Regions from separate parts of the Clostridium fermenticellae genome, predicted to be linked through region 1. Evidence: riboswitches for the same ligand, from Rfam matches in the RefSeq annotation. Region 1 holds a riboswitch; each other region holds the start of a gene.
What was found. Region 1 has a riboswitch for glycine ahead of D4Z93_RS12160 (GrdX family protein). Riboswitches for the same ligand answer to the same signal wherever they lie in the genome.
Positions count from the first base shown of each region.

Region 2: linked by a shared signal. The riboswitch ahead of D4Z93_RS10590 (MBL fold metallo-hydrolase) and the one ahead of D4Z93_RS12160 (GrdX family protein) in region 1 are both predicted to bind glycine.
Region 3: linked by a shared signal. The riboswitch ahead of D4Z93_RS02425 (amino acid permease) and the one ahead of D4Z93_RS12160 (GrdX family protein) in region 1 are both predicted to bind glycine.

Region 1 covers NZ_CP032416.1:2,640,857-2,645,125, reverse strand. The annotation lists gene D4Z93_RS12175 (N-acetylmuramoyl-L-alanine amidase family protein) at 1-724, shown strand, start outside; gene D4Z93_RS12170 (tRNA (cytidine(34)-2'-O)-methyltransferase) at 854-1,321, shown strand; gene D4Z93_RS12165 (DegV family protein) at 1,337-2,176, shown strand; glycine riboswitch at 2,254-2,415, shown strand; glycine riboswitch at 2,416-2,481, shown strand; gene D4Z93_RS12160 (GrdX family protein) at 2,558-2,935, shown strand; gene trxB (thioredoxin-disulfide reductase) at 2,982-3,905, shown strand; gene D4Z93_RS12150 (thioredoxin family protein) at 3,925-4,257, shown strand.
Region 2 covers NZ_CP032416.1:2,268,946-2,273,214, forward strand. The annotation lists gene D4Z93_RS10570 (threonine/serine exporter family protein) at 1-116, shown strand, start outside; gene D4Z93_RS10575 (metal-sensitive transcriptional regulator) at 122-382, opposite strand; gene D4Z93_RS10580 (Cof-type HAD-IIB family hydrolase) at 433-1,269, opposite strand; gene D4Z93_RS10585 (DUF4883 family protein) at 1,340-1,828, shown strand; glycine riboswitch at 1,902-2,002, shown strand; gene D4Z93_RS10590 (MBL fold metallo-hydrolase) at 2,231-3,124, shown strand; gene bcaP (branched-chain amino acid transporter BcaP) at 3,247-4,269, opposite strand, start outside.
Region 3 covers NZ_CP032416.1:482,971-487,239, reverse strand. The annotation lists gene helD (RNA polymerase recycling motor HelD) at 1-688, opposite strand, end outside; gene D4Z93_RS02430 (MarR family winged helix-turn-helix transcriptional regulator) at 1,010-1,447, shown strand; gene D4Z93_RS13585 (hypothetical protein) at 1,558-1,692, opposite strand; glycine riboswitch at 1,884-1,974, shown strand; gene D4Z93_RS02425 (amino acid permease) at 2,089-3,480, shown strand; gene D4Z93_RS02420 (methylated-DNA--[protein]-cysteine S-methyltransferase) at 3,497-4,024, opposite strand; gene D4Z93_RS02415 (prolyl-tRNA synthetase associated domain-containing protein) at 4,096-4,269, opposite strand, start outside.

The sequences.
Region 1 (4,269 bases):
GATCGCAAATAGAAAGAGATTCATGTTTTCTTGTATATTTTTCACCTTAATACTACTGTTGTTTGGTAAAAATCAAATGTTTTATAGTAGATACTCTGCTGTAAGAGGACAAGCTGTTGTAGAGGCTGCTAAGGGGAAAGATGGATTTTCTAAAGTCAAACAGAATAATAGTAGGTATACGATAATTTTAGATGCAGGTCATGGAGGTATAGACAAGGGTACAAGCTATGGAAATATGTATGAGAAGAATTTAACTCTAAAAATAGTTAAATATGAACAGGAATATCTACAAAATAAAGGATACAATGTTGTTTTAACAAGAGATAGTGATGTACTTGTACCATTAAAAGAGATAGGAAATAGGGTAAATGCAGCAAATGGGAATGTGTTTGTTTCAGTTCATGTCAATTCAATTAGTGATCCAAACTTCAATGGAATTACGACACTATATTATGATCCAAAAGGTTATCAGTCAGATGAGAGAACAAAACTTGCAAAAATACTTGAGAATGAATCTGTAAAATCAGATGATTGGTATAATAGGGGCATAAAAAAACAAAATATAGCAATATTAAGATATAGTAAAATACCGTGTGCTTTGGTTGAATGTGGTTTTATAACTAATAAAAGTGACAGAGATAAATTATCTAAGGATAATGTTCTTAGAAATTTAGCGGAAAATATTTGTGATGGAATAATAAAATATATAAATAATAGGGAATGATAAGTTAATTGCTCTAAATAATACTATTTGGTACTCCCTCTTTACTCTTTAAGCTTTATAGAGTAATATATTAAGAAGAGTTTTATGAGAATAAGTTATTTGTTAATTGTTAGATAAGGAGGATTTGATTTGAGTTTAAATATAGTATTGTTTCAACCGGAGATACCGCAAAATACTGGTAATATAGCAAGAACTTGCGTACTTACCGGCAGCAAACTTCATCTTATAAAACCACTGGGTTTTAGTCTGGATGAAAAACATTTAAGAAGAGCTGGTCTTGATTATTGGCCTTATTTGGATTTAAGTATATATGATTCCTATGAAGAGCTGAGAGAAAAATATAAGGGCTCAACATTTTATTTTTCAACAACACATGGCAAGAATTTTTATCACGAAGCTAAGTTTAAAGATGATGACTTCATTGTTTTTGGCAGAGAATCATGTGGATTACCAGATTACATAAGAGAAAGTGATCCTGAAAAATGTATTAGAGTGCCAATGATAAATACAACAACACGTTCGTTAAATTTATCAAATACAGTTGCTATAGTGGCATATGAAGCATTGAGGCAGATGAACTTTCCGGTTATGAAATAGGAGGGAAGTTGGTCTATGGAAAAAATAAAGATAATTACAGATAGTACTTCAGATTTACCAGTTGATATATTAAAAAGATATGATATAGAAGTCCTTCCACTGCTTGTTAATATTGATGGACATAATTATAGGGATGGAATAGATATAAATTTACCTGAACTTTTAGAAAAAATGGAACATAGTAAGGAATTCCCGACTACAGCTCAAGTTAACCCTCAGAGGTTTATCGAATGCTATAAGGAATATCTTGATAATGGATATAAAGTTTTGTCAATACATATATCATCGAATATGAGCGGCACATATCAATCGGCGTGTATAGCAAAAGAAATGCTTAAAAGTGATGACATAACTATAATAGATAGTTTAAATGTTACATCAGGGTTAGGGCTTTTAGTATTAAAGGCGGCAAAGCTTAAGGAAGATGGATTTGGAATTAAGGAGATAGAGAGTTCTATAATTGAAACAATACCACATGTAAGAAGTGTTTTGGCATTTGACACTTTAGAGAATCTTGTAAAGGGTGGTAGATTGTCTAGGACTGCTGGAATTATAGGTAATATACTGGATATTAAATTAATAATAGAAATAAAAGATGGTAAACTTGCTGTTATGGATAAAGTCAGGGGAAGCAGGAAGGCTGTAAGGTATATACTGGAATATCTAAGTAAAAGAGGTTCAAAAGAAAATGAAGATACAATACTTTTGAGCGTTAAAAGTAAAGATATTGTTGAAATACTTAGAGAAGAACTAAAACTTAGTATTAATGATTTTATAGAATGTGAAGTAGGGTGTGTAGTAGGAGTACATGCAGGACCTGGAGCATGTGGAGTATTTTTTGTAGAAAATTATTAATTATTATTCTAAAATGTATGGAAATATTTAAAAATTTATCATATAATATAACTGAGTGTGAATATTAAATACTTTGGATGAATTTTTCGGGAGATTAGGCATAGTCCTTTAATTTAAAAATATTTAGAAGATGACTGCTTAGCTATAGTTTTATAGTATTCTTAAATGAATAGCCGAAGGAATAAGTATTATTTCCTTAATAATATGAATCTCTCAGGCAAAAGTACCGAAAAAGGACATGACTCTGGAAAGCTTTAAGCACCGAAGGAGTAAATCTCTCAGGTAAAAAGGACAGAGGTAAAAGGAAAGGGATTTCTTTTACTTTTGTCCTTAATTTTATTTTAATATTCAACTTAAGACTATTAAGGAATAGGAGGAGGTATTATAGGAGAAGTTATAATTGTAACTAATAATCCATTAAGCAAAGACAAACTTCGGGCTAAACATGAAATACACTTTGTGGAAGGAGGTGTTATGAAAGTACTGGAGACAGCAAGAGATTATATACATTGTGGACATAATCTTTTAACCCATCCGCTTATGGGGAGTGTTAAACCAAATGAAACACCATATAAAACTATTGTATTGAGCAAGAACAGCAGGAAAAGTGTGGATTTTAAATCTTTACAATATATTGAAGACAGTATAAATACAACCCAAAAATTTACAAGAAATTACAATACTCCGCATTGGAATGACAAAATTTTAACAGATTTTTCACTAATAGACTACGATCTGATAAGAAACGCGTTTGAGTAGTCTTAGAGCTTAAAAAGTTATACTTTAATAAATAGGAGGAAGCATTATGGTGCATTTATATGATTGTATAATAATTGGAGGGGGACCAGCAGGACTTTCTGCAGCTATTTATGCATCTAGATCTAGAATGGATACTCTGCTTATAGAGAGAGCAAAGTACGGTGGTCAGGCAACTACCACAGATGAATTAGAAAATTATCCAGGATCTATTGAAAATTGTACTGGAACAAGTTTATCTCAGAGAATGAAAAAACAAGCTGAGGATTTTGGAACGATATTTGTGAAGGATGAAATAACTGAGGTTGACCTGGACAGTAAGATAAAAGTTTTAAAAGGTAAGGACAGTGAATACAGGGCAAAAACTATTATAATTGCAACTGGAGCAAATCCTAGGCTCTCAGGATTTAAGAATGAAAAAGAGTTAAGAGGACGCGGAATTTCATATTGTGCAACCTGTGATGCTGATTTTTTCACTGATCTGGATATAGCAGTAGTAGGAGGAGGAGATTCGGCTATTACTGAAGCTATTTATCTAACTAAATTTGCTGAACATGTTACCGTTATACACAGAAGAGATGAATTAAGAGCTGTCAAATCACTTCAGGAAAAAGCATTTGCAAATAAAAAAATAAGTTTTATATGGAATTCGACTGTAGAAGAAGCTGTAGGTGATGAAATACTTGAAGGGTTAATTATAAAAAATAAACTTACAGGTGAAAAAAGCAGACTTGATGTCAATGGATGCTTTGTATTCGTAGGATATACTCCTATTTCCGAATTATTTGAAAATAAGGTGTCTATGGATAAAGGGTATATTGTAACAGACGAGGATATGAAAACGAGTACACCGGGTGTGTTTGCAGCAGGTGATATAAGGAAGAAATCTTTAAGACAGGTTATAACTGCAGCGGCAGATGGTGCAATAGCGGCAACTACTGCTGAAAAGTATATATCAGAAAATGAATTTTAGATTAAGGAGGATGAATAATATGGTTGAATTAACAAAACAAAATTTTGATGATGAGGTTTTAAATTATACTGAGAAACCGGTATTTGTAGATTTTTGGGGTGACAAATGTGAGATTTGTAAAGAATTAATGCCTGGTGTGCATGGACTGGAAGAAAAATATGGAGACAAAATCAAATTTTCAAGTCTTAATATAAGTAAAGCTAGAAGACTTGCAATAGGACAAAAAGTATTAGGCCTGCCAACAATGATAATTTATAACAAAGGTGAAAAGGTTAACACAATTACTGCAGATAAAATAACATCATTAAAAGATGTTGAAGATTTTATTAAATCGTATTGTGAAACTATATAAAAAAGTTAGGAG
Region 2 (4,269 bases), 370 kb from region 1:
TTAAAACCTTATCTATTGCTGGTATAATAGCCGTAGGGGTATTCTTTGTATCCTCAATCTCAAAAACAATTTCCTTATTCAGGAAAAAGATATTTTCAAATATTACAAAAAAATAGTAGTATTACTTTAAAAACATCGTTAAAGTTGACATAAGTTCTTTTACTTTATCATCATCTGAATTAGAATCAGAATGGGAAAAACAATTTTTTGCATAGTTTTCAAATATCAATCCACCAACCTTATTTACAGCTGCCCTGACAGCTGTAATTTGTATTAGAATATCCTTACAGCATGCCTCATTTTCAATCATTTTCTCTATTCCCTTTATCTGACCTTCTATTTTTCTCAGTCTGGTTTGAATATTCTTTTTATTTTCTTCCATTTAGCATATCACTCCTGATTTATATTAACTTTATATAAAGAAACAAAAGTTTAATTTTCATCTAATATAAATTTTTCTATAATTTCACCTACTCCTCCATTGTTATTATCATTTTTCGTAATATAATCAGCACTATTTTTGATTTTCTCTCTTGTATTTTTCATATACACTCCCAGTCCAGCTTCCATAATCATGCTTATATCATTTTCATCATTTCCAACTGCTATACACTGCTCCATCGGTATTTTATAAAAATTCGCCAGAATTTTTAAAGCATTTCCTTTAGATGTGCCTTTGGACAATAATTCTATATTATTAAATTCAGATTTTGTAACTTCTAAGCCTTGTACTTCATCTAATTTACTTCTAATATTATTTAAAAAACCTATATCATCATCCATAACTACTATCTTATTAAGATTATAGTTTCCAAGTTCTATGTACTCTTTAGCATCCCTTAAAAGGTGAATTTCAATTCCATATTTTTTATCAACACTTCTATTAAAATTATAAAAACTCTCTGCACTATATTTAAATTGTTCGCTGCATAATATACCATCATGATAGATATGGAAATACACATCTTTATTTTCTTTTCTAATCAAATTTATTGCCTCAATTGCTGACTGTTTAGGTACAAAATTCGATTGTATAATGTTTTTATTATCATCTAAAATTATGGCACCATTGCAGCAAATCATAGGTTGATTTTTAGATACACTTTCTTCATATACTCTAAGAGCAGCCGGTACTCTGCCAGATGCGACTACAAATTTGACTCCAAGCTTAGTTGCCCTATCTATCATTTTCATATTATAATCTGATATATGCTTTTTATCATTTAATAAAGTACCATCCATATCAACAGCTATCATTTTATATTTCATAATTTCCTCCCTTTACTTATAGCATAAATAATAATCCTCAAACATATTTTACTATATAGAGGTGATATATGTGAAAAATTTAATTTATTTTTTATTTACTGCATTAATTATATCTATTTTGACCACCGGATGCAATTATGATATTGAACGCAATCCATATATACATAAAAAGCCAAATAACTTTTACTACACAAACATATTATCTCAAAATATTCTATCTAATTCCTCATATAAATGCAGTATACTTAATGTTAATTTCTATAAAAGAAAAGATTTAGACAGTAAAAATACTGCTGTAATAGCAGCTTCTATTAAGACATTGAATAAAAATAACTTTATATCAAAACCCCAAAATTTTAATTTAAAACCTCTATATAAAATATTTTTTACATTCAATAACAGTAAAATGGTAATCAATGTATATAATCAGCAGTATATATCCATATACCCGTGGGATGGCAATTATTCAATGGATTATATTGATATGAAGGGCTTGCCAATTGCCCTTAATATATATAATTTATGTGAATACATATTTAACAATTACTCTTCTAATTAATTTTTAAAATACGCTTGAAAATACACATGTATGATGTTATACTGTGGATGTGATAATATAATATTGTTAAAGGATGACTATATAGTGAGATAGTTTATATACTGACCGAAGAAGCAATACCGAAATTCCACGATTTCAGTAGAAACTTTCAGGTAAATGTAACTATATATGACTTGACTCTGAAAATACTGTTTTATACAGAACCAAAGGTGTAAAATACTTTGATATTAAACTCTCAGGTAAAAAGACAGAGAATATGTGGTAAGATTAGTCTTATTTCATATTCTTTTTTTATTTCTTGTATTTATACTTAATATAATTTTAGTATTATTTAGATGGTACAAAACTATATTATCTGATATAATACAGATAATTTAACAAATCTGAGAAGGAATGATTTAAATGGCATTAGAAAAAATTAAAGGAAATACTTATTATATAAGCGCCTCAACCAATTCTGGTGTTTATGCTTTTAAAAATAAAAATTGTTTAATTATAGACACTGGTATAAATAATACAGATGCCAAAAAAATAGAAGATGCAATTTTAAAGAACAATCTTCATCCTAAATTCATAGTAAATACACACAACCATCTTGATCATTGTGGGGGCAATATTTATTTTCAAAAAAATTACCCTGGTTGTCTGGTATATACTTCATTAAAAGAAAAAATATTTATGGAGAATCCTGAATTTCAGGCATCTATATTATCATCTTCTACACCTATTAAAGGAATTGATAAATCAAATAAATCAATTAAAGTAGATTTTGTACTTGAATATGGAACAAATAAAATAGGGGATGAAAAGTTTGAAATAATCCCTTTAAGTGGACACTCTATAGAACAAATAGGTATTATAACTCCAGAAAAAGTTTGTTTTTTAGGTGACTCTATATTCAGCAGCGAAATTTTAAATAAATATTCTTTTCCATATCTGTATGATATAGAAAATAGTTTAAATTCACTAAATAGAATAAAAGAAATAGATGCAGATTATTTTATTATAAGTCATGCGGACAATATACTTGACAAACAACAGATTACAACCTTGGTGGATAAAAATATACAAAATATACAGAATTATATTGAACAGATACTAGAATTGCTAGATCAACCACTTACACGTGAAGATATATTGCAAAATATATCAATACTGAATGATTTATCCTTTAATTTTTATCAATACCATTTAAACTTTGGAGGAATATCCGCATTTTTACAGTACATGTATTCAGAATCTATGATTGATTATTCTATAGAAGATGGTAAACTATACTACTTTAAAAAACATTAGTAAAAGCTATAAATTTGGAGAAAAGACTTTATTATAAAAAAATTCTATGTACAAACTCCCAATTTGTACATAGAAATATAATTACAAAATATCACATGAATTTATTCAAATGCCTTTTCTCCTTAATTCATTTCATTACTTACTTCATTATTCATTTCACTATGTTTTCTACCATATCCAAAGTAAATTACAAAACCTATTGCAAGCCATATTATAAAAACTTCTTTAGTAAAAACAGGAAGTTGATAAACTAGAAATGCACAGAATGCAACTGATATTAATGGTGTAACAGGAACACCTGGACACTTAAATGGCCTTTCCATATCAGGATTCTTCTTTCTTAAAATTATAACTGATAAAGAAACTATGATAAATGCTGTCAGTGTACCTATATTAGCCATCTCTGCAAGTCTGCTTACTGGAAGTAAACCAGCTAATATCATTGTTATAATACCAATTAGTATAGTACTCTTTACCGGAGTTTTAAATTTAGGATGTACATCGGAAAATATTTCTGGAAGCAATCCATCTCTTGATAGTGAAAACAATATACGAGTAGCTCCAAATGTCATAACAAGTAAAACTGATGTTATACCACACAATGCTCCAACTGACACAAGAGCTGATCCCCAGCTTATACCTACCTGCTGTAATGCATATGAAACTGGTGCTGATGTATGTTTATAAGCAGAATAAGGTAAGATTCCTGTCAATACTGCTGTTACTATTATATAAAGCAGTGTACAAATTATAAGAGAAGCTACTATTCCTATAGGCAAATCTCTTTGTGGATTTTTAACTTCTTCAGCAGCTGTTGCAACAGCATCAAATCCTATGTATGCGAAGAATACAATTGCTGCTCCTTTAAATACTCCTCCTACACCATAAGGGAAGAATGGATGCCAATTAGCCACTTTAATGTGTCCAGCACCTATAACGATAAATAATATTACAACGGCTAATTTTACTAGAACAAGTATATTATTTAATTTAGAACTTTCGCTCATACCTTTTATTAGAAATAGTATAACGATTCCAAGAATAACTATGCATGGAAGATTTACTATTCCACCGTCTTGTCCAAATGGATTTGTTAAAGCCGGTGGTAGATTAATTCCAACTGCACTAAGCAAAGTAACAACATA
Region 3 (4,269 bases), 660 kb from region 1:
CAGGGCCCTGAACAATCAAATTTTTATAATCCTCATTACGAATTACTTTATTTTGCTCTCTTTGAATAGTTGTTACTATGTTCTTCATTTTACTATCAGTACTTTTACTCAAGATATCCTGAAGTATTTCATCATCAATATTTAGATTGCTGTCAAACATATATTCAATTTTACCATTATTGATTTTATACTGTCTTTTTAAAGTGATTTCACCATAAATGCTTCCTTCAGGGCATATATAATTAGCTTTTCCAATTTCGTAATCATAGTACATGCTGGAAATTGGAGCTCTCCAATCATATACTAGAAAATCAAAGTTGTCATTGATAAGATTGAAGTTTCCAATATAACATTTTTGAGCTTTATCATTTCCTCTTTCTAGAAAATCCATCCTCCCAAAGTATGGGGATAAAAGCATTTTTTCATATTTTTCTTCAAGTTTTCTGACAAATTCATGTCTTCTTTTTTGCATTTTCAATGTTGTGATGTATTCCATAAAATCTACAACCTGATCCAATCCATTAGTTATGGACAAAGAGCCTATATCCTCCCAAAGCTGCTTTTGTGTTTCAATAGAATCTTTTCTAAATTTTTCTTTAAAATCATGTTTTTCATTAAACTGTTTTCGAACTTCTTTGAGTACTTCCTGCAGCCATTCATTTTCCAACTTCCATTCAAAGTTATTCAATTAATCCCATCCTTTCCTTGTAATGAATAATTCAATAACATTACCATAAAAAAAGCATTGACATCGCTTTTAGAAAGTAGTATAATATAATTGGATGTATGTTGTTTATATACATATATTATCAGTAGAATTATATTATCATTTCTCTTTTGGTGTGTCAATGGTCATACACCTTTTTTCATTTCATCACTCCTTTAAAAAGGCTATATAATTTTCTTAATATCATCAATGAGCTGTTCTGTAATATTTTATTGAAGAATTATAAGAAAAGTGATAAATTTAATTGTGTACGATATAATTATTCATAAAGGAGTATAAAACATGAAAAATAAATATGATATCTTAAAATTAGAAAATCAATTGTGTTTTCCACTTTATGCATGTGCAAAAGAGGTTGTTAAAAAATACAAGCCTTTTCTTGAAAAAATAGATTTAACATATACTCAGTATATTACCATGATGGTAATATGGGAAAAGATAGAATTAAATGTTAAAGAACTCGGAGAATACCTGTATCTAGATTCTGGTACACTAACACCGGTTTTGAAAAAGTTAGAATCGAAAGGATATATTACACGTGTAAGATCAAAAGATGATGAAAGAAATTTAATAGTTACGTTGACTGAAGAAGGTAACAAACTTAAGGAAACAGCAGTCAAGATTCCATCTCAAATCGGTCAGTGTGTTAAACTTGATTTAGAAGAAATAAAGACACTTTATAAGCTTCTCTATAAAATGTTAAAAGGTGTGACAGAGTAATAGGATCTATAAATGAAAGTTTAACTTATCCTCCGGCCGCGATTCCCAAAATTGGCCACGTAAAAAATTTCTAGTAAATCTAAGCTTGCATTCATAAAAATCTAAACAGATCATTTATATCTAAGGAAGATGCTGTCAAATGTAGGTACATTAATAACAAGGTGAACAGCATCATTGTTTTTTCCCATAAGTTCTTTTAAATATGGTTTCATAATTGTAACTAAATCCATCTTTAAGACTTGCATAATAAAAGCATCCTTTTTATAATGATTTTTGTCAGAAACTAAAAAAATATTGCAATTTCTCCTGATATATATTACGATATAAGGGTGAAATTTATTCGTTCAGATGAAGATAGTGGGAGAGTTATGACGAAAAGTCATTCACCGAAGAAGTAAATCTTTCAGGTACCTATTTATTAGAGATGACCGCTATTGGATGAACCCTTGGAGAGACTCTACAAAGAGAACCGAAGGAGCAAGTCTATATATGACGAAACTCTCAGGTAAAAGGACAAGGGAAAGATAACTTATCTTATAAAAGTAATACTTAAAAATTACTTCATTTGTATGTATCTTATCTATTCCCATTTGTATCTCCAATAATAAAAACTTATACAAAATAAGAAAGGCGGAATACATATGGAGGAAAATCAAAATTTATCAAGAGGTTTAAAAAATCGACACGTTCAATTGCTTGCAATAGGTGGTGCCATTGGTACCGGATTGTTTCTCGGTTCTGGCAGATCAATTCATCTAGCAGGTCCATCTATTCTATTGGCATACTCAATAACAGGAATAATGCTATTTTTTGTCATGCGTGCACTTGGTGAACTGCTGCTTTCAAATTCAAATTACCATTCTTTCGTGGAATTCGTCTACGATTATCTTGGTGAAAGTACTGCTTTCATAACTGGATGGACATATTGGTTCTGCTGGATTTCACTTGCTATGGCTGATGTAACTGCATCAGGGCTCTATGTACAATACTGGTTTCCAAATATATCAAGATGGCTTCCAAGCCTTGTAGTTCTTGTAATTTTACTAATTATGAATCTTACTGCTGTAAAACTATTTGGGGAAATGGAATTCTGGTTTGCACTAATTAAAGTAATAGCAATACTAGCTTTAATTATAGGTGGTACTTTTATGATCATTAAAGGTTTTTCAACAAACGCTGGAGCATCAAGCTTTTCTAATCTCTGGAGACATGGTGGATGGTTTCCAAATGGTCTGAATGGTTTCATTCTATCTTTTCAAATGGTTGTATTTGCCTTTACTGGTATTGAATTAGTTGGTCTAACTGCTGGTGAGACTGAAAATCCGGAACACGTTATCCCAAGAGCTATAAATAATATTCCAATAAGAATTATAATTTTCTATGTTGGAGCACTTGCTGTTATTATGGCAATATATCCTTGGAATTCGATCGATCCGGCCAAGAGTCCTTTTGTACAAGTATTTTCTGCAATTGGAATTGCTGCAGCTGCAAGTATTGTAAATTTTGTTGTATTAACATCTGCCGCATCTGCTTGTAACAGTGGCATATTTAGTACAAGCCGTATGGTTTTCTCACTTGCTAAAGAAGATAATGCACCTAAATCAATGAAAAAATTAACTTCTAATCATATACCATGTAATGCAACAATATTTTCTGCCTGTATTATATTAATTGCAGTTATTTTAAATTACATTATGCCGGAAGGAGTATTTGTACTTATCACAAGTATATCAACCTTCTGTTATATATTCATTTGGGCAATAATAGTTATTTGTCATATAAAATACCGTAAAACCAAACCAGAACTTGCTAAAAACAATAAATTCAAAATGCCGTTTTATCCAATTATAAATTATATGATTTTAGCGTTCTTTGCTTTTGTTATATTTACACTTGCCCTCAACAATGAAACTCGTGTAGCTCTATTTGTAACACCTGTGTGGTTTTTAATTCTCGCTGTAATTTTTAAAATACTTAAATCTAAAAAAAAGAATAATAATTCTAAAGAAAATGCTAAACAGTACTTAGCATAAAACCATACTACATAATTTATAAACTATTTTCCTGAGATGTTGCATTATAAATTTGGGCCTTTTCAAGCATGAGAAGAGCCCTCTTTTTTTGGATTCCTCCAGCATAACCAGTTAAGTTACCATTAGAACCGATAACTCTATGACATGGAATTAAAATTGATATAGGATTATGTCCGACAGCTCCACCAACTGCTTGTGCTGACATTGAACCTATTGCCCTTAACTCTGCTATTTTTTTTGCAATTTCTCCATAAGTAATAACTTTTCCATACGGAATTTGTAGAAGCACATTCCAAACATCTCTTTGAAACTTTGTTCCCTCAGGTTCAAGCTTAGGTAAGCATAAATTCTTTCTACCGGAAAAATAGTTTTTTAGCCATCTGTCAGTCTCTTTAAAAATTCTATAATCTGGCTTATTTATCCATAACTCCACATTCTTCGGATAATACTTTTGTCCAATAAACCACAATCCTTTAAGAGCATTCTTTTCTGCTGATGCTCTAACCATTCCAAGTGGAGTCTGTATTACAGTTGTATAAACCATTCATCAACACCCCTTTTTATTTAATTATAATAGAGTTAATGTTATGGTGTTTTCAGGTAAAAACTACTTTATCACATCTCAATAACAGATAACGTATGCTTCACAAAAGGCAAAAAATTGTAAATAATTTGTTCCGTTTTGATTTTCATATAACTAGTAGTTGTACCATCGCTGCACCCATACCATTCTTCGTTAACAACATCTTTATCAAAAATAATTTGTACAGTACTATTGTTATCAAGTAT